2 regions of the Actinoplanes sp. NPDC023936 genome follow, and region 1 is predicted to be linked to the other one. Evidence: riboswitches for the same ligand, from Rfam matches in the RefSeq annotation. Region 1 holds a riboswitch; the other holds the start of a gene.

Region 1 (10,824 bases):
CCGCGGTCAGCTGACCGTCGTGGCCGGAGCGTTCGCCGAGCGGCGCGCCGGTGGTCAGATCCCACACCCGCAGGACACCGTCGGCGCCCGCGCCGGAGACGACGACCGGGCGGCCGGCCACGTCGATCACGGTGATCGGCGGCCAGGTCACCGATCCGCCCGGGCCGCCGCCGGGCATCGGGGCGCCGATCGCGTTGCCGGTGGCGAGATCCCACGCCCGCAACGCGATCTCGGACGTGTCGTAGGCGCCCGAGCGTTCGTCGTAGGGGTGGTCCGCGGTGATCGCGTAGATCACTCCCCCGGTCTGCGCGAACGCCCGGGCGCCTGCCCACTCGTCCAGCGGGCCGGCGGCAAGCTCGCCGGTGGCGAGATCCCAGGCCCGGGTACGGCCGTCGCCGTGCAGGCTGACCGCGATCGTCATGCCGTTCCAGGTCGCTGTCGTGAGCACTGTGGTCTGGTACCGGGTGTCGATCGGCTCGGTGGCCGGGGCGCCGGTGGCCAGGTCCCAGACGCGCAGGGACCGGTCGGCGGCGGTCACGGCGACGGTGCGCCCGTGCAGCTCGGCGGTGGCGACGGCGCGTACCCACGAGGTGTGCCCGGTGATCTTCTCGCCGACCGGGGTGAGCGTGCCGAGATCCCAGCGGCGCAGCGTGCCGTCACCGTCGCCGCTGATCGCTGTCGGGCGGCCGTCGACGACAGCCACCGCCACCGCGGTGATCGAGACCGTCTCGTCGGCCCAGACCGGACCGTTCTCCGTGCCGTCCGGCAGGTCGTGGGTGCGCACCGCCTCGTCGAGACCGAGCGTGACCAGGATCGGACGGCCGTCCCGGATCGCCGTGGCCACCGCGCCGACCTCCTCGATCGTGCCGGCCGCCGAGCCGTCGGCCCGGAGCAGTGTCGCGGCCGAGCCGTCCCCGGTGACCAGGACGAAGCCCCGGCCGGTCTCGGCGGCGGCGAGGGCGGTGACCGGCGCGCCCGGACGGTGCAGCGGCTCACCCGCCTCCTCGCCGGTGGACAGGTCGGAACGGTGGACGACGCCGTCGCCGTCCGCGCTGATCACGATGGACGGACCGGCCATCGCCAGGGCCAGCACCGGCGCCCGGTGCACGGCCAGCGGCCCGCCGATCTCCTCGCCGGTGGTGATGTCCCAGCGCCGCAGCTCACTGCCCGTCGCGCCGATCAGGGTCGGACGCCCGGCCAGCACCCCCGCGGTGATCGCCTGCGGGGTGTCACCGCTGAACGGGACGCCGAGATGGTCTCCGGAGGAGAGATCGACGACGTACAGGCGGCGGTTCGCCACGCAGATCGCGATCGGACGCCCGTCGATCTCGGCGGCCGCCACCGCGTCGATGTGTGCCAGCCCGGTCGGAATCGTCCCGGCCGAAGTCCCGGAGGTCAGGTCGATGATCTCCAGAGCCGGGCCGCGCACGATGATCGCGTGCGGGCCACCGGCCTCGATGACGGTCAGGCAAGACATGGCGTCACTCTAAATCGTCATGGTCCGCGGCAGTTGCCGTCGGGGCGGGCACCCGCGGGCACCGGCCACCCGCACCGTCACTCCGGCGGCAGGTACGTGGCAGCCTTCGCCGCGCACGACTGAACCGCCTTCTCGGCGTCCACCCCGAGGCTCTCCAGCGCGACGAGCGCGGTGAACACGACGTCGGCCAGCTCACCGGCGACCTGCTCACGGGTGTGGGTGACGCCCTTGCGCGGGTTCTGCCCGAGCAGCCCGATCCAGGCCTGCGCGGCCTCGCCGGACTCCTCGGTCAGCTTGAGGATCCGCAGGGTCAGCTCGTGGTCGGACGTGCCGTTGCGAGAATCGAGAAAGGAACGCCAGCGCTTCGCCTCGGCCCAGATGTCCATACCGGCATTCTCGGTCAGCACTCGATGACGTTGACGGCGAGGCCGCCGCGGGACGTCTCCTTGTACTTGACCTTCATGTCGGCGCCGGTCTCCTTCATCGTCTTGATGACTTTGTCCAGTGAGACGTGGTGGCGGCCGTCGCCGCGCAGCGCCATCCGGGCGGCGGTGACGGCCTTGACCGCGGCCATCCCGTTGCGTTCGATGCAGGGGATCTGGACGAGGCCGCCGACCGGGTCGCAGGTCAGTCCGAGGTTGTGTTCCATGCCGATCTCGGCGGCGTTCTCCACCTGCTCGGGCGTCCCGCCGAGGACCTCGGCGAGCCCGGCGGCGGCCATCGCGCACGCCGAGCCGACCTCGCCCTGACAGCCGACCTCCGCGCCGGAGATGCTGGCGTTCTCCTTGAACAGCAGCCCGATCGCGCCGGCCGTGAGCAGGAACCGGACCACGCCGTCGCCGTCGGCGCCGGGGACGAAGTCACGGTAGTAGCGCAGCACGGCGGGGATGATGCCCGCGGCGCCGTTGGTGGGCGCGGTCACCACGCGGCCGCCGGCCGCGTTCTGCTCATTGACCGCCATCGCGTACGCGGTGAGCCACTCCATCGCGTGTGCCGCCGGATCACCGGCCGCCCGCAGTTGCCGTGCCGTGGACGCGGCCCGGCGGCGCACCTTCAGCCCGCCGGGCAGCACCCCTTCGGCGGTCAGCCCGTCGTCGATGCAGGCGGACATCACCGACCAGACGTGCAGCAGCCCGTCGCGGACCTGGGACGGCGACCGCCACACCGACTCGTTCTCCAGCATCAGCCGGGAGATCGACAACCCCGTGGACCCGGTCAGGCCGAGGAGATCGGTACCGGACAGGAACGGGTGTGGCACGGGCGGGTGCCCGGCCCGTGCCCGGGACGAGAGGTCGCCCACCACGAAGCCGCCGCCGACCGAGAAATACGTCTTGCTCAGCAGCTCGGCGCCGTCGGCGCCGAGCGCGGTGAACCGCATCCCGTTCGGGTGCTCCGGCAGCGAGCGGCGCCGGTGCAGCACCATCTCCACGCCGACCTCGCGGCCGGCGGGCAGCGTGATCCGCCCGTCCGCCGGAGCTTCCAGCGTCACGTCGACCGTCTCCGGATCGAACCCCTGCAAGCCGAGCAGGACCGCCTTCGGGGTGCCGTGCCCGTGACCGGTGGCGCCCAGCGACCCGAACAGCTCGGCCCGCACCACCACCGCATCCTCGAACTCGGACAGCCGGGACGCGAACATCGCCGCCGCCCGCATCGGGCCGACCGTGTGTGAGCTGGACGGCCCGATACCAATCGAGAACAGGTCGAAGACGGAGACGGCCAAGATCATGACTCCGGTGAGATCAGCGCGGCATAGGCCGCGGCGTCGAGAACCTCGGGGGTACGGGTGACACGCACCCGGTAGAGCCAGCCGGCGCCGTACGGATCCGAGTTGATCAGACCCGGGTCGTCGGTGAGCGCCTTGTTGACTTCCACGATCTCCCCATCGGCCGGCGCATAGACCTCGCTGACGGATTTGGTCGACTCGATCTCGCCACACGTCTCGCCGGCCGTGGTGACGGTGCCGACCTCGGGCAGGTCGACGAAGACCACGTCACCGAGGGCGTCCGCGGCGAACGCGGTGATGCCGACCGTGGCGATCTCGTCGTCGGTGAGCCACTCGTGGTCACGGCTGTAGCGAAGGTTCAAGGGGATCACTGGGGGCTCCTGCGGTAGAAGGGCAGCGCGACGACCTCGGCGTCCTCGCGAGTGCCACGGACGTCGACGACCAGACGGGTGCCGGGCGCCGCGAACACGGGTGGGACGTAGGCCATGGCGATCGGGTGGCCCAGCGTCGGCGACGGCGCGCCGCTGGTGACCTCGCCGATCCGCTCGCCACTGACCGGATCGAGCACCGCATGACCGCGGCGGGGCGCGCGGCGGCCCGCCGTGACCAGGCCGGTCAGCACGGTCGACGGGCCCTGGGCGGCGACGCGGCGCAGCGGTTCGGCGCCGACGAAGTCCGCCTTGTCCAAGGCGACGATCCGGCCCAGCCCGGCATGGAAGGGGGTGGTGCGGACGGTGAGCTCGTGCCCGTACAGCGGCATGCCCGCCTCCAGGCGCAACGTGTCCCGGCAGGCCAGGCCGGCCGGGGTCGCCCCGCCCTCCCGCAGGCTCTCCCAGATCACCGGGGCGTCGGCGTCCGAGCAGTAGATCTCGAAGCCGTCCTCGCCGGTGTACCCGGTGCGGGCCAGCAGCACGTCGCAGCCGGCGACCCGCGCCTCCTCGATGCCGTAGTAGGGCAGGTCGCTCTCGATCATCTTGCGGGACGCCGGACCCTGCACGGCGATCAGCGAGCCGCCGGCGTCGGTGATCCGCACCGCGAACCCGTTGGCGTGCTCGCCGAGCATGGCCCGGACCATCGCCGCGTTCGCCGCGTTCGCCACCACCAGGAACCGGTCGGCCGCCAGCCGGTAGACGACCAGATCGTCGAGGACGCCGCCGGTGGTGTGGCAGAGCATCGTGTACTTCGCGCGGCCGGCCTTGACCGTGGAGAGACGGCCGGCCAGGGCGTAGTCCAGGAACTCGGCGGCGTTCCGGCCGGTCACCTCGATGCGGCCCATGTGGCTGAGGTCGAAGAGCCCCGCGGCGGTCCGCACGGTGTGGTGCTCGGCGATGTCGCTGCCGTACCGCAGCGGCATGGTCCAGCCGGCGAACGTGGTGAGGTTCGCGCCGAGGCGGGTGTGAACGTCGAAGAGCGCGGTGCGTCTCACGGGAGGCTCCAAGGTCGTGACAGGTTTGGGGCCTCCCTCGCTCTGTCATGGGGCCTGAGAGCTTCATCCCGTTTCACCGGGATTTGCACCGTGGGCGCGCTCGTGTGTCGAACGGCTTTCCAGAGTCGCCTGACCGCAGCGGTACGTGGGCCTGAGAGATTCTGAGGGAGAAGTTGCTCCTTCGGCGCCTCGCCGGGTTCCGGGTTTCCGGCCGTTTGGCTTCGGCCTTCCGGCTTTCGGCTTTCCGGCTTTCGGCCTTCGGTGGCGAGGGCTCTCCCGCTGCAGGTTAGCGGCATCTTCAGTTGTGGCCTGCAAGCTATCCGGGCCGTCATGATCACGTCAAGCGAGGGGCGACGGTCGTTCGTCGTGATCACGGGCGGCTTCCTCGAGGACCGCGAGGTGGCGTTCCGCGTCGTCGCCGCGCGGCCACAGCACCGCGATCCGGTCCGCGCCGAGCGCCCGGTAGCGGCCCAGACAGTCCCGATAGGCCTCGATCGAATCCAGGGGACGCTCACCGCCGTAGCCGAGAGCGACAAGCGCGGGCAGCGTGCCCGGATCCCGGCCGGCCCGCTCGCAGGCCTCCCGCAACAGGCCGAGCTGCCGGCCCACCTCCGCCTCGGGGGTAGCCGCCGCCACCCGCGGATTCTTGATCACATCCTGGGTGATCCACAGGTCGGCGTGTTCCACAGCGACAGCCAGCCCTCGCGGCCCGGTAGCGGCCACAGCAATCCCCGGCCGCCGCCCGCCGCCGCCCACGTCGGCGGCTCGGGCGGTGAAGAACTCGCCGTCGAGGGTGGGCGCCGGCTCGTCCAGCAGCCGCCGGGTGTGCGTCACGAACTCGGTGAACCGGCGTCCCCGATCGGCGGGCGCGAGCGGCGGCGTGCCCAGGGCTTCGGCGTCCGCGCCGGGACCGCCGGCGCCGAGACCCAGCACGAACCGGCCCGCACTGATCGCGTCCAGGGCGAGCGCGGCCTTGGCCGTGGTGACCGGATGCCGGAAGTTCGGCGCGGTCACCATCGTGCCGACGCCGACCCGCTCGGTCACGGCCGCGGCGGCCGCCACAGTGGGGTACGCGTCGTGCCAGATCGGCCGCCCGCCGAGCGTGAGGTGATCCCACAGCCAGCCCCGGCCGACTCCGATCCGGTCGGCGTGCTGCCACTCCCGGCGAAGCTCCGGCCAGTCCCGATCCGGCCACATCACCACGTCCACGCTGGTACGCCCCTCCGCTGATCCGCTTGCACAAACGCTGATCCGCTTGCACAAACGTCGGTCCGCTTGCACACACCCACCCGGCACCACCGGCACCCGAGCACCCGAGCACCCGAGCACCCGAGCGCCCGAGCGCCCGAGCGCCCCGGATCATCCGCTCCGGGTGACGCGGGCGGCTCACCCGGTGGGGAACGATCAGGTTAACCGGGTCCGGACCGGGGCATGTGGAGACGAAACCCGTCGGGAGGACCTGATGACCATTTACGACAGCACGGTCGACGCTCAGCACAACATCGCCGCTTCCGGTGACCCCGCCGTGATCGCGGCAGACGCGGAGGCCACCGGCGCCGAGCTGGGCATTCCCGCCAGGCGCCGCCTGCTGCCCATCGTCGTGACCACGGCCGCGATCGCGGCGGTGACCGCCGCGGCGATCTACGGCGCGGCGAAGGCGATCGAAGCCCGCCGGAGCCGCAGCCGGTGGGAGCAGTTCCGCAGCCGCTTCTGAGTGGCGAGATCACGGCACGCCGGGCCGCGTGCGGATGACGGGTGTAGCGCAACCCGCAATCCGCACGCGGCCCGTCTTCGGCCCCGACGTTGTGGAATGCGGTAACGCCACGGCGGAGGACTCCTGCCACCGTTGTGCTCGTTCTTATGGCGACGCAGGCCGAATTCTCGCGGAAATAGAAACCCCTTTCGGAGGAATGGAAATCCTTTCCGGAATGCGGTGGCTTCCATGATCTCGGCAGAGGACGGACGCTTGCCGGCTCCTCCCCCGCCACCACCCCCGCCGTCCCGATCAGCGCGCGAACGGAGAACGGCCGCTGCCTGTCCGCTGATCGGCATCGCGGCCGCGGCACCCACCTCACCCTCGGCCGGCGCCTCCACCTCGGACGCCAGCTGAGCCGGTGGCGACGCCTGCACGCCGGACGGCCTCCGAGCCGGGGGCGGCGGCGGAGCCGGGGGCGGCGGCGGAGCCGGGGGCGGCGGCGGAGCCGGGGGCGGCGGCGGAGCCGCGGAACGATCGGCTTGGTCACGCAACTGGCGCAGCCGTCGAGCATGCCGCTGGGCGAGACCCCACGCGCGATGCCGCTCATGCTCCCGCCGGAACCGCTCCCCCTCCGGCGAATAATTCCGGCGCGCACTCGAATCCCGCAAATGCCTCACGGGAAACAAGGAGAGCTGCGCCATGAACCCAGTGTTTCTCGCCGCCCAGGAATCGGCCAACAGAATTCGTCATACCTGGCATGAGTCCCGCAAATGATCGTCGGCCATTCACACCGAACCCGACTCGCCGAGATTCCCGATTACCGAGATACCCATAAACGCGATAAATCCGGCACCGGCCGCTCACCGCAAGCAAGATCCGACTGCGTGCGGCAGTGACGCGGCGTGGCGCCCCTGGATGTCGATCGTGGAGCGCCCACCGACCCGAACCACTGTCACCCTGCGTGCCGACATCCGAGGTAAACGCCGGGCTACACGGAAACCCGCGGACGCCACACAGGCCCCACAGAATCACGCGAACCCACAGCGCTCCACCACCGCCGGCACCCAAACGCGACAAGCAGCGCAATCGGCACACCGCCGACACCGGCTCAGCGCGTGCGCCGACCCCCACCTACCGCAAACGACCCCCGCCTACCGCAACCGACCCCCCGCTCAGGACGCCGCCAGCACATCGACGACGAACCGCAGCGCTCCAGCCGGCCGCCCACCCGTCGGATTCTCCCCGTACGCCAGGTCAGCCGGGATGTCGAGCTGCACCCGGCTGCCCACCTTCACCCCGACCAGCCCCTGGTCCCAGCCCGGGATCACGTTCCCCGCGCCGACCTGGAAGCTGAACGGCTCCGACCGGCTCCACGACGAGTCGAACTCCTTGCCGTCGGCATAGGTCACGCCGACATAGTTCACGTCGATCGTCTGACCGGACTGGACGGCAGCGCCGGTACCCTCGACGAGGGTCGTCGCCTTGAGCTCCTTGAGGTCACCGCTCCCCGCCGTCGCGGCCGGCTTCTCCTTCAGCGCCGGATCGGCGCCCTCGGGAAGCGGCGGGAACGCCGCGGCGGCCGACGCGGCCGGATCCGCCGGGTTGGCAGCGCCCGGGGTGGCAGCCGCCGGGGTGGCAGCGGCCGGCGGCGTCTCCGAGGACGGCGTGTTGCCGATCCACAGGACCAGCCCCACGATGACGGCGAGCACCACCACCGCCGCGCCGCCGACGGTCAGCGCCCGCCGACGCTTCTGCAGAGCCAGAGCGCGAGCCTTCGCGGCCTTGGCCTCGGCTCGCTTCTCGGCCTTCGTCTTGAGCGGCGGCCGGCCACCAACCGGCGTCCGGCCACCAGCCGGCTGCCGACCACCAACCGGCGTCCGGCCACCTACCGGCTGCTGACCACCAGCCGGCTGCCGACCACCGACCGGCTGCTGACCGTCACTGTCACGGGAGGGACCTGCTGTCACAAAATCGGGCACCGTACGAAGATACGACAAACCACGTGGCGCGGACTCAGGAAAACGGCCGCCTCAACGCGTACCCGATAAAGAAACCGTCGTCACCTCGCCCAGACCGGAAATGTCCAGCAGCGGCGCCAGCAGCGGCCCGGTGACCACCTCGATCCGCTCGGCATGGCGGAAGAGCATCGCCAGGCCCGCGCTGTCCAGGTATTGGACGGCGGTCAAATCGACCAGCAGCTGCCCGGCGTCCGCGCCGGCGACGGCCTGTTCCAGCGCGGAAGCGAACGCGTCGGCGTTGCTCATGTCGATCTCACCGGCTGCGGCGAGAACCGGGGCGCCGTCGGGGCGGTGGCCGCTGGTCAGCGTGAGCGCGGTGGTCATGGCACGATCCTCGCCTGCATGTCGATGGTGGTGCCGGCGATGCCGGTGGTGACGGTGACGTGGTGCATGAACGCCTTCATCAGCATGAGGCCTCGCCCACGGTACGGGTTCTCGGCCGGCCGGGGTGCCCGCCACGAGCCGTTGTCCACGACGGTGAGACGCAGGTTCTCGGCGGTCGCGGCGGCCCGCAGCCGGATCTGGCCGGTCTTCTCGCGGTGTCCGTGCTCGATCGCGTTGGCGCAGGCCTCCCCCGCGGCGACCAGGACGTTCTGCGTGGTGACCGGGTCGATCCCGCAGCGTTCCAGCCAGCCGCGCAGGGCGGTGCGGACCGGGGCGAGCCGGGACGCCTCGGCGGGGAACTCCAGTTCGAGCGGGCCGGGCTGGCGGTAGAGCAGCAGCGCCACGTCGTCGTCGTACCCGGTGTCCGGGGCGAGCCGGACCATGACCTCGCTGGCGAGATCGTCGATCGGGGTGCCGCGGCCGAGCCGGACCGCTTCGGTGGCCGCCTCGATGCCGGTGGTCAGCGGCTGCCGGCGGCGTTCGACGAGACCGTCGGTGTAGAGCATCAGGGTGGCGCGGGCCGGCATCAGGTACTCGGCCTCCTCGCGGGGCAGCGTGGGCCGGATGGCGAGCGGCCGGGAGCGCCCCCGGTCGAGCAGTTCGATGGTGCCGTCGGCGTGCGCGGCGATGGGTGGCGGATGCCCGGCGCTGGAGTAGACGAGATGCCCGGTGGCCGGGTCGAGGACGCCGCAGAAGACGGTGGCGCAGGCGGCGCCGGGCAGCAGCGCCGCGAACCGGTCGAGGGCGGTCAGCGTGCGGGCCGGTCCGGTGTCCTGCAGCAGCAGGGCCCGGCAGGCGCTGCGGAGCTGGCCCATCACGGTGGCGGCCGGCAGCCCGTGACCGACGCAGTCACCGACGACGATGCCGATCCGGCCGTCGGGCAGGGTGACCGTGTCGTACCAGTCGCCGCCGACCCGCAGCGGCCGGGTCGCCGGCTCGTAGCGGACCGCGAACCCGGCGGGCAGCTGGGCGGGGCCGAGGATGGCCCGTTGCAGGGCGAGCGCGGTCTCCCGTTGCTGGTCGATCTGGTGCACCCGGCGCAGGCCCTGGCCGAGGTGGCCGGCGAGCAGGGCGAGCAGGGTCCGGTCCGGTTCGGTGAAGGGCCGCCGTTCGCCGAGCTCCAGCCAGAGGACCATGGTGCCGTCCGGGTGTTCCAGGCTGATGCCGGCGTTACCGGCCGGGGTCAGTGGTGGCCCGTCCCGCAGGGCGACGATCGCGTCGCGCGGCAGCGATTCCCAGGTCAGGGCCGGGTCGGTGGCGCAGACGCGAGGGACTTCTGAACCGTCGAATATGACAGCGGACGCCGATTCCAGATTCCACAGATCGCGCATTTCGTCCAGCGCCCCGACGAGCGCCCCGCGCACGTCGTCGGCCCGGGACAGGCGCAGGCTCAGTGACGCCACAGCGCTCTCCCGCTGGATGGCGTAGTGCTCGTCGGTGACGTCGCGGAACGTCCCGACGATCACCTTGCGGCCGGTCTCCGGGTCGCGGACCTGGCTGAACGCCGCGGCCACCCACAGCCGGTGACCGTCGGCGTGGGTGACCGGGATGGTGTAGGTGCCCTGCCGGTCCTGGACCAGCATCGCGAACGCGTCGGCGACCTGCCGGTACGCGTCGGCGTCCGCCACCGGGTCCGGCCACCACGGCTGGACGGGGTGGTACGGCAGCCCCTCCGGCCCGTACCCGAGGGTGTCCGCGAACGCGGCGTTGACCTCGATGACCGCGCCGTCGGCGTCGCAGACGAAGAACGCCTCCTGCAACGACTCGACGAGCGCGGTCCGCCAGCGGGAGTGGTGGTTGCGCAGCCGGGCGAGCTCGACGTTGGCGCGGACCCGGGCCAGCAGCTCCGCCGCCGAGAACGGCTTGAACAGGTAGTCGTCGGCGCCCGCGTCGAGGCCTTCGATCGCGGCTTCCTGCCCGGCCCGCGCGCTGAGCAGCAGCACCGGCACCCCGGCGGTGCGCCCTTCGGCCCGCAGCGCGGCGACCAGCTGCAGGCCGTCGAGCCCGGGCATCATCACGTCGCTGACGACCAGGTCGGGCACGTCGGCGCGGGCGGCGTCGAGGGCCTGCCGGCCGTCGCTGACCGCGGTGACCCGGTGC
Region 2 (10,824 bases), on a different contig from region 1:
CCGCGGTCAGCGGCGACCGCCCGTGACATGCGGCCGCATCGGCGCACTACCGGCGCCGGATCTAGCCAATCGGGTCAGTGCTGCGGTGAAATGCTGAGCACCAGCTGGCATGGGGAGTTCCACGATCTGCGAGGGCCGGGCAGCCGCATTCGCCGGGGAGCGCGCGACCCTCATCACAGGTTGCGCTCGCGGGTGGCGGAGAGCAGCCGGTTGATCCCCTCCCGGTCCGGCCCGTCCGGCAGCGCGGTGCCGCGGGCGGCGTCGTCCAGGTCGGCGAGCAGGGCCGACGACCAGGCGCTGATCTCGTCCCAGCCGACCTCGCCGCGCCGGACGGACAGCAGGCGGTCGCGCAGCGCGCCCACGTCGACGAGGACATCGCCGGTGCGCAGCACGTGGGCGCCGGCGATCAGCAGGCGAATCATGTGCATCGCCTGTTTGTGATTGGTCTCGCCGGTGCGGGCGCGCCGCGCCTCGACCTTGGCGAGCTGGTCGCGGGCGTAATTGCCGTAGGTGGCGAATACGCGCCGGGACAGAAACGCCTGCCGGGCGCCGATCAGCGCCGCGCCGTCCGGAGTGACGGTTTCGACGATCGGGGACCAGAGCACTTCGAGGACTGTCGGATTGGCCTGCGTGGCGAGCGTACAGAATCGCTCGAACTCCCAGTTGAACTGTTCGTCGAGCGGGCCGTCGAAATGCGTGGGTGGTTTGTCCAGGCTCCAGAAGGACCGGGTGGGCGCCACGAAGACGCCCCGCCGGTCGTGGTCGGATCCGTCCACGGACAGTCCGTAGGCGCGGGAGCCGACCACGACCGACAGCGCGAGCGGAAACGTCACAGGTCGATGACCGTCGCGTCGATCTCGTCGAGTTCGGCGGCGGTCAGGGCCGGTCCGCTCAGGGCGGCGATGTTGTTCTCCAGCTGGCCGACGCTCGACGCGCCGATGATCAGGCTGGTCATCCGCGGGTCGCGCAGTGCCCAGGAGAGCGCGAGCTGGGCGAGGGACTGGCCGCGGCGCTTGGCGATGTCGTTGAGCGCGTGCAGGCGGCCCATCGTCTTCGCGTCGAGGGCGCTCTCGTTGAGGAAGACGCTGGTGCGGATCCGGGAGTCGTCCGGGATGCCGGTGAGGTACCGGTCGGTGAGCAGGCCCTGCTGCAGCGGGCTGAACGCGATGCAGCCGGCGCCCGCGCCCTCCAGGGTGTCGAGCAGGCGGTCGTGCTCGATCCAGCGGTTGAGGATCGAGTAGGACGGCTGGTGGATCAGCAGGGGAGTGCCGAGGTCACGGAGGATCTGAGCGATCTCCGCGGCTTGTGCTGATTTATAGTTGGAAATGCCGACGTAGAGGGCTTTGCCGGACCGGACGATCGCGTCCAGCGCGGAAGCGGTCTCCTCCAGCGGCGTCTCCGGGTCGGGCCGGTGGTGGTAGAAGATGTCGACGTAGTCCAGGCCCATCCGCTGCAGCGACTGGTCCAGCGACGACACCAGGTACTTGCGGGAGCCCCAGTCGCCGTAGGGCCCGTCCCACATGGTGTAGCCGGCCTTGGTCGAGATGATCAGCTCATCGCGGTGGCCGCGGAGGTCGGACGCGAGCAGCCGGCCGAAGTTCGACTCCGCGCTGCCGGGCGGCGGGCCGTAGTTGTTGGCCAGGTCGAAGTGGGTGACCCCGAGGTCGAAGGCGCGGCGGACGATGGCGCGCTGGGTGTCGAGCGGGCGGGTGTCGCCGAAGTTGTGCCAGAGACCGAGGGAGAGGGCGGGGAGCTTCAGTCCGCTGCGACCGGCACGCCGGTAGGTCATCGCGTCGTAGCGGGCGGAATCAGGGGTGTACGTCACAGACCACACCCTAGGACTGTGATCCAACCGGGTGTCCGCTGGTAGGTTGGTCGGGCCGGCAACACCTGTGCGGAAGAGACCGTCCTCGCGACGGCGCCGAAGGGGCAAACCCTCCCCGGAAAACTCTCAGGCAGAAGGACCGCGTGGGCAGGCGCTCTGAAGTACCCGGATGGGTATGACAGAGGGGGAGGTTGCATGCCGACCTTCTTGAGAGCCTGGAGTCGCCCATGACGTCACCCTTCGTTCCCCGCCACATCGGTCCGGGTTCGGACGAGCAGACCCACATGCTCAAGGCGGTCGGATACAACTCGCTCGACGACCTGATGGACGCCGCGATCCCGGAGACGATCCGGTTCCACGGCGAGCTCGACCTGCCGGCCGGGATCTCGGAGCAGGAGGCGATCGCCGAGCTGCGCGCGATCGCGGACCGCAACACCGTCGCCACCCCGATGATCGGCCTCGGCTACTACGGCACGCACACCCCCGCGGTGATCAAGCGGAACGTGCTGGAGAACCCGGCGTGGTACACGGCGTACACCCCGTACCAGCCGGAGATCAGCCAGGGCCGGCTCGAGGCGCTGCTGAACTTCCAGACCATGGTCACCGACCTGACCGGGCTGACCACCGCGAACGCGAGCATGCTGGACGAGGCCACGGCGGTCGCCGAGGCGATGACCCTGGCCCGGCGCGCTTCCAAGGTCAAGAGCAACGTGTACGCGGTGGACGCCGACACGCTGCCGCAGACGCTCGCTGTGCTGCGCACCCGGGCGGAGCCTCTGGGTATCGAGATCGTGCTGGTCGAGGGGGACCAGCTTCCCGAGGAGTATTTCGGGCTGCACCTGCAGTACCCCGGCGCATCCGGCGCCGTCCGTGACCACAAGGACCTGGTCGGGGCCGCCCACGCCGCCGGCGCGCTGGTCACTGTCGCCGCCGACCTGCTCGCGCTGACGCTGCTGCGCGCGCCCGGCGAGATCGGGGCGGACATCGCGGCCGGCACCACCCAGCGGTTCGGCGTGCCGCTCGGCTTCGGTGGCCCGCACGCCGGTTACCTGGCCGTGCGCGCGGGGTTGGAGCGTTCGCTGCCCGGCCGTCTGGTCGGCGTCTCGAAGGACGCCGACGGCGCGCCCGCCTACCGGCTCGCGTTGCAGACCCGGGAGCAGCACATCCGCCGGGAGAAGGCGACCAGCAACATCTGCACGGCGCAGGTGCTGCTCGCGGTGATGGCGAGCATGTACGCGGTCTACCACGGGCCGGCCGGGCTGCGCGCCATCGCGAAGCGCACCCACGACCACGCGCTGACCATCGCCGGCAGCCTGACCGCGGCCGGCATCGAGGTCGCGCACCGGGCGTTCTTCGACACCGTGACCGCCGTCGTGCCGGGCCGGGCCGCCGAGATCGTGGACGCCGCCGCGGCGCACGGCATCGACCTGCGCCTGGTGGACGCCGACCGGGTCTCGGTCTCCACCGACGAGACCACCACCGACGCGCACGTGGCGGCCGTCCTGGCGGCGTTCGGCGCGGGCGTGGCGGCCCCGGCCGAGTGCGGCGCCGCGCCGCTGGCCCGAGCCGGCGAATACCTGACGCACCCGGTCTTCAACACCCACCACTCCGAGACCGCGATGCTGCGTTACCTGCGCAAACTCTCGGACCGTGACTATGCCCTGGACCGTGGCATGATCCCGCTCGGCTCCTGCACGATGAAGCTGAACGCCACCACCGAGATGGAGGCGATCACCTGGCCGGAGTTCGCGAACATCCACCCCTTCGCCCCGGCCAACCAGATTCAGGGGTACGAGGATCTGGTCGCCCAGCTGGAGGGCTGGCTCGCCGAGATCACCGGTTACGACGCGGTCAGCGTGCAGCCGAACGCCGGTTCGCAGGGTGAGCTGGCCGGGCTGCTCGCGATCCGCGGCTACCACCGCTCGCGCGGCGAGACCCACCGTGACGTCTGCCTGATCCCGTCCAGCGCGCACGGCACCAACGCGGCGAGCGCCGTGATGGCCGGCATGCGGGTGGTCGTGGTGGCCTGCGACACCGACGGCAACGTCGATATGGACGACCTGGCTGCCAAGATCGAGAAGCACCGGGAGAACCTCTCGGCGATCATGGTGACCTACCCGTCCACGCACGGCGTCTACGAGACCCGGATCGCTGACCTGTGCGCGGCGGTGCACGAGGCCGGCGGCCAGGTCTACGTCGACGGCGCGAACCTCAACGCGCTGGTCGGGTTCGCCAAGCCCGGCAAGTTCGGCGCGGACGTGTCGCACCTGAACCTGCACAAGACGTTCTGCATCCCGCACGGCGGCGGCGGTCCCGGCGTCGGCCCGGTGGCGGTTCGGCAGCACCTCGCCGCGTTCCTGCCCGGCAACCCGCTGGAGCCGGGTGTCCACCACGCGGTGTCGGCGGCGGCGCACGGCTCGGCGGGCATCCTGCCGATCTCCTGGGCGTACGTGCGGCTGATGGGCCCGGACGGGCTGGCCGCGGCGACCGCGTCGGCCGTGCTCGCGGCGAACTACACGGCGGTGCGGCTGCGCGAGCACTACCCGGTGCTCTACGCCGGCAACAACGGCCTGGTCGCGCACGAGTGCATCCTCGACCTGCGGCCGATCACCAAGGCCACCGGCGTGAGCGTCGACGACGTCGCGAAGCGGCTGATCGACTACGGCTTCCACGCGCCGACGATGTCGTTCCCGGTGGCCGGCACGCTGATGGTGGAGCCGACCGAGAGCGAGGACCTCGCCGAGCTCGACCGGTTCATCGCCGCGATGATCGCGATCAAGGGCGAGATCGACCAGGTGGCGGCGGGTGTCTGGCCCAAGGACGACAACCCGCTGGCGAACGCGCCGCACACCGCGTCGGCGGTCTCCGCGGACGAGTGGGCGCACCCGTACCCGCGGTCGGTGGCCGGCTTCCCCGAGGGAGTGGACCGGACGGCGAAGTACTGGCCGCCGGTGCGCCGGATCGACGGGGCGTTCGGCGACCGGAACCTGGTCTGCTCGTGCCCGTCGCCGGAGGCGTTCGAGGACTGAGGGGGCGTCTGATCCGGGCGTCTGATCCGGGCGTCTGATCCGGGCGCCTGCTCCTGCGCAGGTCGCGGTACCCCTCCGGGGATCGCGGCCTGCGCCGTTTTCGGTGCGCTTACGCTACGCTGCGTAATCGTGTCTGCCGCGTAGTCGGTTTCTTCAGTGACTTCTCAGGCGGCGAGGGCGTGCACGGCCGGGCCGCGGTGCGGCTCGATCAGCGTGCCGTCCGGCAGTAGCTCGCCGGTGTCCTCGAAGATGATGACCCCGTTGCAGAGCAGGCTCCAGCCCTGCTCGCAGAAGGTCACGATGACCTTTGCGGCCTCACGATCGGTCGCGTCGGCAGAAGGACAGGGAACTCGGTGCTGGCACATCTTGCTCGTTCTCCGATTGGGGGCTGTGTGAAGGTTCACAAAGTCGATGTCGGACGTTACCTCACATGGAACGACGGCGGTTCAACCCGGTGACGCCGATTCCTGGCGAGTTCGCGCCTTCGATGCTCCACGGGACGGGGCTTGTCGACCACTGTCCGTCGGCTCCTTCCGGGCCTCCGCCGGCGGCGCCGGCCGCCTGCCAAGCCCGTCACCATGCGTTACGTGTGTTCCGGTGGCATCGGGGTGATCCCGGTGACCCTGCCGAGCTTCTGTCCGCGTTTCTGGCCGGCAACGGACTGCCGGTGCGAAACCTTGGCCGAACGGCTGACAAAAAGAAGACGATCGGCGATGGCACCATTTGCGGAGCGGCACTCTACGTGTCCGCTGATGCCGGATGCGTGATGATCGGGGCAGAGCTCGGCGCACCCTCCCCCGTGCCCGGTATTCCGGATGTTTATGCGGTCGTCTACCAACATAACTCGAAAAGTCCGGAGAAATCGGGCGCTGGGGTGGATCGGTCAGACGGTTGGCGGCTGGGGCCGTGGCGGGAGAGCTGGACCCGCGACGAGCACGCCCGCGCCGTCTCCGCGGTCCGGGAATCGATCGGGCGCGGCGACGTCTACCAGGTCAACGTGGTGGGACACGCGTCGGCGGCGTACTGCGGCGATCCCGGTCCCGCGCTGCGGCGGGTCGCGGCGCTGCCCGGCGCCCGGTACGGCGGGGTGCTCGGCGGCGACGGGTGGGCGCTCGCCACGGCGTCGCCGGAGACCCTGGTGGAGGTCCGGGACGGGCGGGTGATCACCCGGCCGATCAAGGGGACGCGCCCGGCCACCCCGGAGGGGCTGCGGGAGCTGCTCGGCTCGGCCAAGGAACGGGCCGAACACGTCATGATCGTCGACCTGGAGCGCAACGACCTGGCCCGTCTGCCGGGGACCGGGCCGGTTGCCGTGGACGAGCTCTTCGCGGTCCGCCAATGGTGTGGTCTGTGGCAGGCGGAATCGGTCGTCTCCGCGCCCCTCGCCGGAGAGGTCGGTCTCGCCGACCTGCTGCGGGCGGTCTGCCCGGGCGGCAGCGTGACCGGCGCGCCCAAGCTCGCGGCGCTGTCCCGGATCGCCGCGCTGGAGCCGGTGGGCCGGGGAGTGAGCATGGGCGCGCTGGGCTGGATCGGACACGATCACCTGGATCTGGGGCTGAGCATCCGGACCGTCGCGGTGGACGGCAGCCGGGTGCACGCCTGGGCCGGCGGCGGCATCACCGCCGACAGCGACCCGATCGCCGAGGTCGACGAGGCCGCCGCGAAGGCCGGTCCGCTGCGCGCCGCGCTGGCCTCATAGCGGCCGCATAGCCCGCTCCGAGCCGTCTCTACCGGTTACGTGCCACTGTCGGCGTCTGCCCCCTACGGAGGGGGCCGACCGCGTAGTTTCACCTTCGCGCAAAACCGACAAGATCCACAGTGACACGTTGCGTGTCCTTCCGTGGGGCGGGAAGAGGCAACAGCATGCTTGATCTGCTCGAGAGACCGGCGGCCAGGACCGCCGTGCGGCCCGCGATCCGGATCCGGGTGATCGCGCCGGCGGCGGCCCGGCGTGCCGATTTCGACCGGTTCGCGCAGACGTTCCTGACCCGGTTGCACGGCAGCGCCTACCAGCTCTGCCGCGACTGGCACCTCGCCCAGGACCTGGCGCAGACCACGCTCACCAAGCTCTTCCAGAGCTGGGACCGGGCCAGCGACAGCGACAACCTTCCGGCGTACGCCCAGAAGATCCTGCTCCGGGTCTACCTGGACCACCGGCGCCGCCGCAGCTCGACCGAGACGACGCCCGGGTCGTTCCAGGAGCCGGCCTACGAGATGAGCACCGACCTGCGGCTGGACCTGCTCGGCGCGATGTCGCGGCTGCCGCCCCGCGACCGCGCCATCGTGGCGCTGCGCTACTTCGCCGATCACAGCGTGGAACAGGTCGCCGCGGAGCTCGGGGTGCCGGTCACCGTCGTCAAGAGCCAGACCCGGCGGTCCCTGATCAAGCTGCGGGAGATCCTCGGCGGCGATCGCCCGGCCCTCTTCGCGTAACGACTGATTAAGCTTTGAAGCATGACAGTTCGGCCTATCCGCATCTTCGGCGACCCGGTCCTGCGCACGCCCGCCGACCCGGTCACCAGCTTCGACGCAGAGCTGCGCGCGCTGGTCCGTGACCTGGAGGACACCGTCCGCGAGCCCGGCCGGGCCGGCGTCGCGGGCCCGCAGATCGGGGTCGGCCTGCGGGTCTTCTCCTACAACGTGGGCGGCGTGGTGGGCCACCTGGTCAACCCCGTCCTCAGCGACTTCTCCGGCTCGCAGACCGAGGAGGAGGGCTGCCTGTCGCTGCCCGGCCTCGGGTACGAGACGACCCGGGCGATGAGCGTGACGGCGACCGGTTTCGACCTCAACGGGGAACCCCTGGTGATCCACGGTGAGGGCTTCCTGGCACGGGCGCTGCAGCACGAGACGGACCACCTGGACGGCCGGCTCTACGTCGACACGCTGACCGGCGACGTCCGCCGGCAGGCGCTGCGGGAGCTGCGCCGGGTGGTGCCGCGGTGAGCTCGCAGCCGGACAGCTCACAACGGGACAGCGCGCAACCGGGCAGTTCTCGGCCGGGCGGTTCACAGCCGGACAGTTCACAACCGGGCAGCGCGCGGCCGGGCAGCTCCGACGCGCGCCGGCTGGCGGCCGGCTATCTGCGCGACGGGGATCCCACCGGGTGGTTCGAGCCGCTCTACGCCGAGGCCGGCGCCGGTCGGGCCGCCGTGCCGTGGGACGTGCCCGAGGCCAGCGCCCACCTGCGCGCCTACCCGCTGCCGCCGGGCGAGGGGCGGCGCGCGCTGGTGGTGGGCTGCGGCCCGGGGCGCGACGCCGAGCACATCGCGGCGGCGGGGTACGCGACGACCGCGTTCGACATCTCCCCGACGGCCATCGAGCTGGCCCGGTCCCGGCACCGCGACACCCCCGTCGACTACGTGGTGGCCGACCTGCTGAACCCGCCGGGGGAGTGGCGGCAGGCGTTCGACCTGGTGCTGGAGAGCAACAACGTCCAGGCCCTGCCCGCGGCGATCCGGGCCGCGGCGATCGCGGCGGTGGGCACGTTCGTGGCGCCCGGGGGCACGCTGCTGGTGCTCGCCGCCGCGGCGGTCACCGGCGACGCGGACGGGCCGCCGTGGCCGCTGAGCCGGGACGAGGTCGAGGCGTTCGCCGGAGACGGTCTGACGCTGGTCTCGGTGGAGCGGACGGCCGCTCCGGGCTCGCCGCTGCACTCGCGGTGGCGGGCCGTGCTGACGCGCTGAGAAGGGCGCGGCGTTTACCCGTACCCAATCGGTCTTAATGCGAAATGACCGGAATGCGGCGCTCCGCCTGGATGGGGCGCCGCATTCCGCGCGTTTGCGCAGGTCAATGCGGATGGTGGTTATTCGCGCGCGCGCAATTGATCGGTACCTCTACAGTGTGCGAGGCAAACTGATCAACGGGGAGTTCTCCTTGCGCGTTACGCGTTTTCTTGCCGGCGCCCTCGCCGGTGTCACCGCCCTCACCATGTTCGCGGGCTGTGCCGGGGAGCAGATTCAGGCGCTCGAACCGAAGCTGGAGCTGCGCGACGCGGCGAAGCAGCTCGGCGAGGCGCAGCGGGCCGGCTTCACCATCAAAATCAACGGCAGCGCGGACGACCTGGTCGCCGCCGCCAAGCTCACCGCCTCCGGGCCCGAGGACGCGATCAGCGACGACGACGCGAAGATCCTGCGTCAGCTGTTCAACTCGTCGTTCACGGTCGCCTACGACAAGGCGGGCGCGGGCGTCGAGGACGACCGCGGGTCGATCAGCGCCACGGTCGACGGCGTCACCGGCACCGAGGTCCGCTACGTCGACAAGACGATGTTCGTCCGGGCCCCGATCGCCGAGCTGGCCGCCAAGTTCGGCGCCAGCGCCGACGAGGTCAAGGCGATGAGCGGCCAGACCGCCGGTGGACCCGCCGGGCTCGACGCGTTCTTCGACGGCAAGTGGGTGTCGCTCGACAGCGCCGCGCTCGGTGAGCTGGCCGAGTCCGGCGCCGGCGTGTCGGCCACCGGCCTGGAGGAGCAGAAGGCGCTCACCGAGTTCAGCACCAGCGCCACGAACCTGCTCGAGGGCGCCGCGCTGGTCCGTGACGAGAACGACGACACGCACCTAATCGCCACGTCGTCGACCACGAAGGCGTACGCCGAGCTCGAACGGCTGGTCACCGCGGTCGACAAGGACCTGGCGTCGCAGCTGGGAACCGACAAGCCGGCGGACAAGCCGATCGTCCTGGACCTGTGGATCGTGGACGGCAAGCTGACCGCCGCGGAGATCAACCTGCTGCAGTTCATCGACGGCGCCACCGGCCGGGTCGCGCTGCGCATCGAGGTGACGACCGGTGCGGAGATCACCGCTCCGGAGGGCGCCACGAAGCTCGACACGAAGCAGCTGCAGGGCGCGACTTCGACCCAGCCGTACCTGAAGTCCGGCGACAGCGAGCTGACCGACAAGGAGCTGGCCGAGCTGGAGAACCTGCTCGGCGGGCCGACGCCGGCAGCGACCGCCTGACGCCTCCCCGCTCGCGATGGCCGGCTCGGCTGAGCCGGCCATCGCTGCCTATCAGCCCAGGGATTCTCGGATGTGGATTCTGCTCGTCATCGCCGCCACGGCTGTCGCCCTGCTCGGCGCGGTGGCCGGCTGGGCGGCGCTGACCCTGATCAGCGGGCTTGCCGGGCTGCTCGTGCTGGGGCTGAGCCCGGCGATGGCCGGGCGGCGGCTGCCCCGCGCCGGACTGATCCTGCTCGGCCTCGATCTGGTGGTGGAGGTTCTCGTCGTGCCGGGCTCGGGGGAGCATTGGGCGCGGAACCAGTTCACCCGGGACGTGGTCGTGGCGGTGCTCGTCACGGCGGCCTGCGCCGCGCTCTTCTCCGGGACGTGGCTGGGCGGGAAGGCGGCGGTCGGCGGGTTGCTCTTCACGGTGCTGGTGATCGGCGCGATCGCGACAGCGGTGGAGTCGTGGCGGCGGATGAACGACCTGGGTGAGCACATGGGGGCGGCGGTGGAGGGGAACGGGCCGGCGCTGCCTCTAATTCCAATCGTCGTGGTGGCGGCGGCGCTGCTGGTCTTCGCGCGTCGCCGGGAGCCGTGGGCGCGGCGTAGCCAGGACGGCTTCGACGGCCGGTGACGGCGGCCGCCGCGCAGGTCGCCGTGACCGCCAACCTGCGCGTCACGAGCGTGACCATCCGGTTGGCCGAACGCCCGCTCTCGAACAACGGCGGGAAAATCATTGATGTCCGGTGATACCTTGCGAGGAGGATGGTTGCGCATCCGCCGGGGGTGGACCGCCAGATGTCAGCCCCTCCGCCCGCGTCCTGGGAGAGATGCGATGACGAGCAAGAACACGCCCCCTGACGCCGCAGGTGCCGGGCTCTGGGGAAATCTCGGGATCTGGATCGCATTGGGCACTCTCGTCGGCGTCGTCGTCGGGAGTTTTTTCGACGACAACGGTCTCGGTATCGCGCTGGGTGCGAGCCTCGGCGTGGCCGCCGGCACTGTCTTCATCGCGCGAAGGAACCCGCACGGCGG

The links. A riboswitch is a leader RNA that binds a small molecule or an ion and turns the genes downstream of it on or off. The one in region 1 is predicted to bind glycine.
Region 2: it holds a riboswitch for glycine, as region 1 does, so the genes downstream of both, gcvP (aminomethyl-transferring glycine dehydrogenase) here and gcvT (glycine cleavage system aminomethyltransferase GcvT) in region 1, are expected to answer to the same signal.

What each region holds. Positions count from the first base shown of each region.
Region 1 covers NZ_JBEZZR010000032.1:60,997-71,820, reverse strand. The annotation lists gene AB0F72_RS31530 (WD40 repeat domain-containing protein) at 1-1,477, opposite strand, end outside; gene AB0F72_RS31525 (MazG-like family protein) at 1,555-1,863, opposite strand; gene AB0F72_RS31520 (L-serine ammonia-lyase) at 1,878-3,203, opposite strand; gene gcvH (glycine cleavage system protein GcvH) at 3,200-3,571, opposite strand; gene gcvT (glycine cleavage system aminomethyltransferase GcvT) at 3,568-4,626, opposite strand; glycine riboswitch at 4,756-4,915, opposite strand; gene AB0F72_RS31505 (LLM class flavin-dependent oxidoreductase) at 4,966-5,823, opposite strand; gene AB0F72_RS31500 (hypothetical protein) at 6,089-6,340, shown strand; gene AB0F72_RS31495 (FKBP-type peptidyl-prolyl cis-trans isomerase) at 7,495-8,289, opposite strand; gene AB0F72_RS31490 (STAS domain-containing protein) at 8,353-8,664, opposite strand; gene AB0F72_RS31485 (SpoIIE family protein phosphatase) at 8,661-10,824, opposite strand, start outside.
Region 2 covers NZ_JBEZZR010000014.1:42,818-53,641, reverse strand. The annotation lists gene AB0F72_RS19940 (nucleotidyltransferase domain-containing protein) at 174-833, opposite strand; gene mgrA (L-glyceraldehyde 3-phosphate reductase) at 830-1,825, opposite strand; glycine riboswitch at 1,886-1,977, shown strand; gene gcvP (aminomethyl-transferring glycine dehydrogenase) at 2,053-4,854, shown strand; gene AB0F72_RS19925 (DUF5999 family protein) at 5,019-5,219, opposite strand; gene AB0F72_RS19920 (chorismate-binding protein) at 5,444-6,553, shown strand; gene AB0F72_RS19915 (SigE family RNA polymerase sigma factor) at 6,718-7,287, shown strand; gene AB0F72_RS19910 (peptide deformylase) at 7,309-7,797, shown strand; gene AB0F72_RS19905 (class I SAM-dependent methyltransferase) at 7,794-8,537, shown strand; gene AB0F72_RS19900 (hypothetical protein) at 8,728-9,807, shown strand; gene AB0F72_RS19895 (hypothetical protein) at 9,878-10,423, shown strand; gene AB0F72_RS19890 (hypothetical protein) at 10,625-10,824, shown strand, end outside.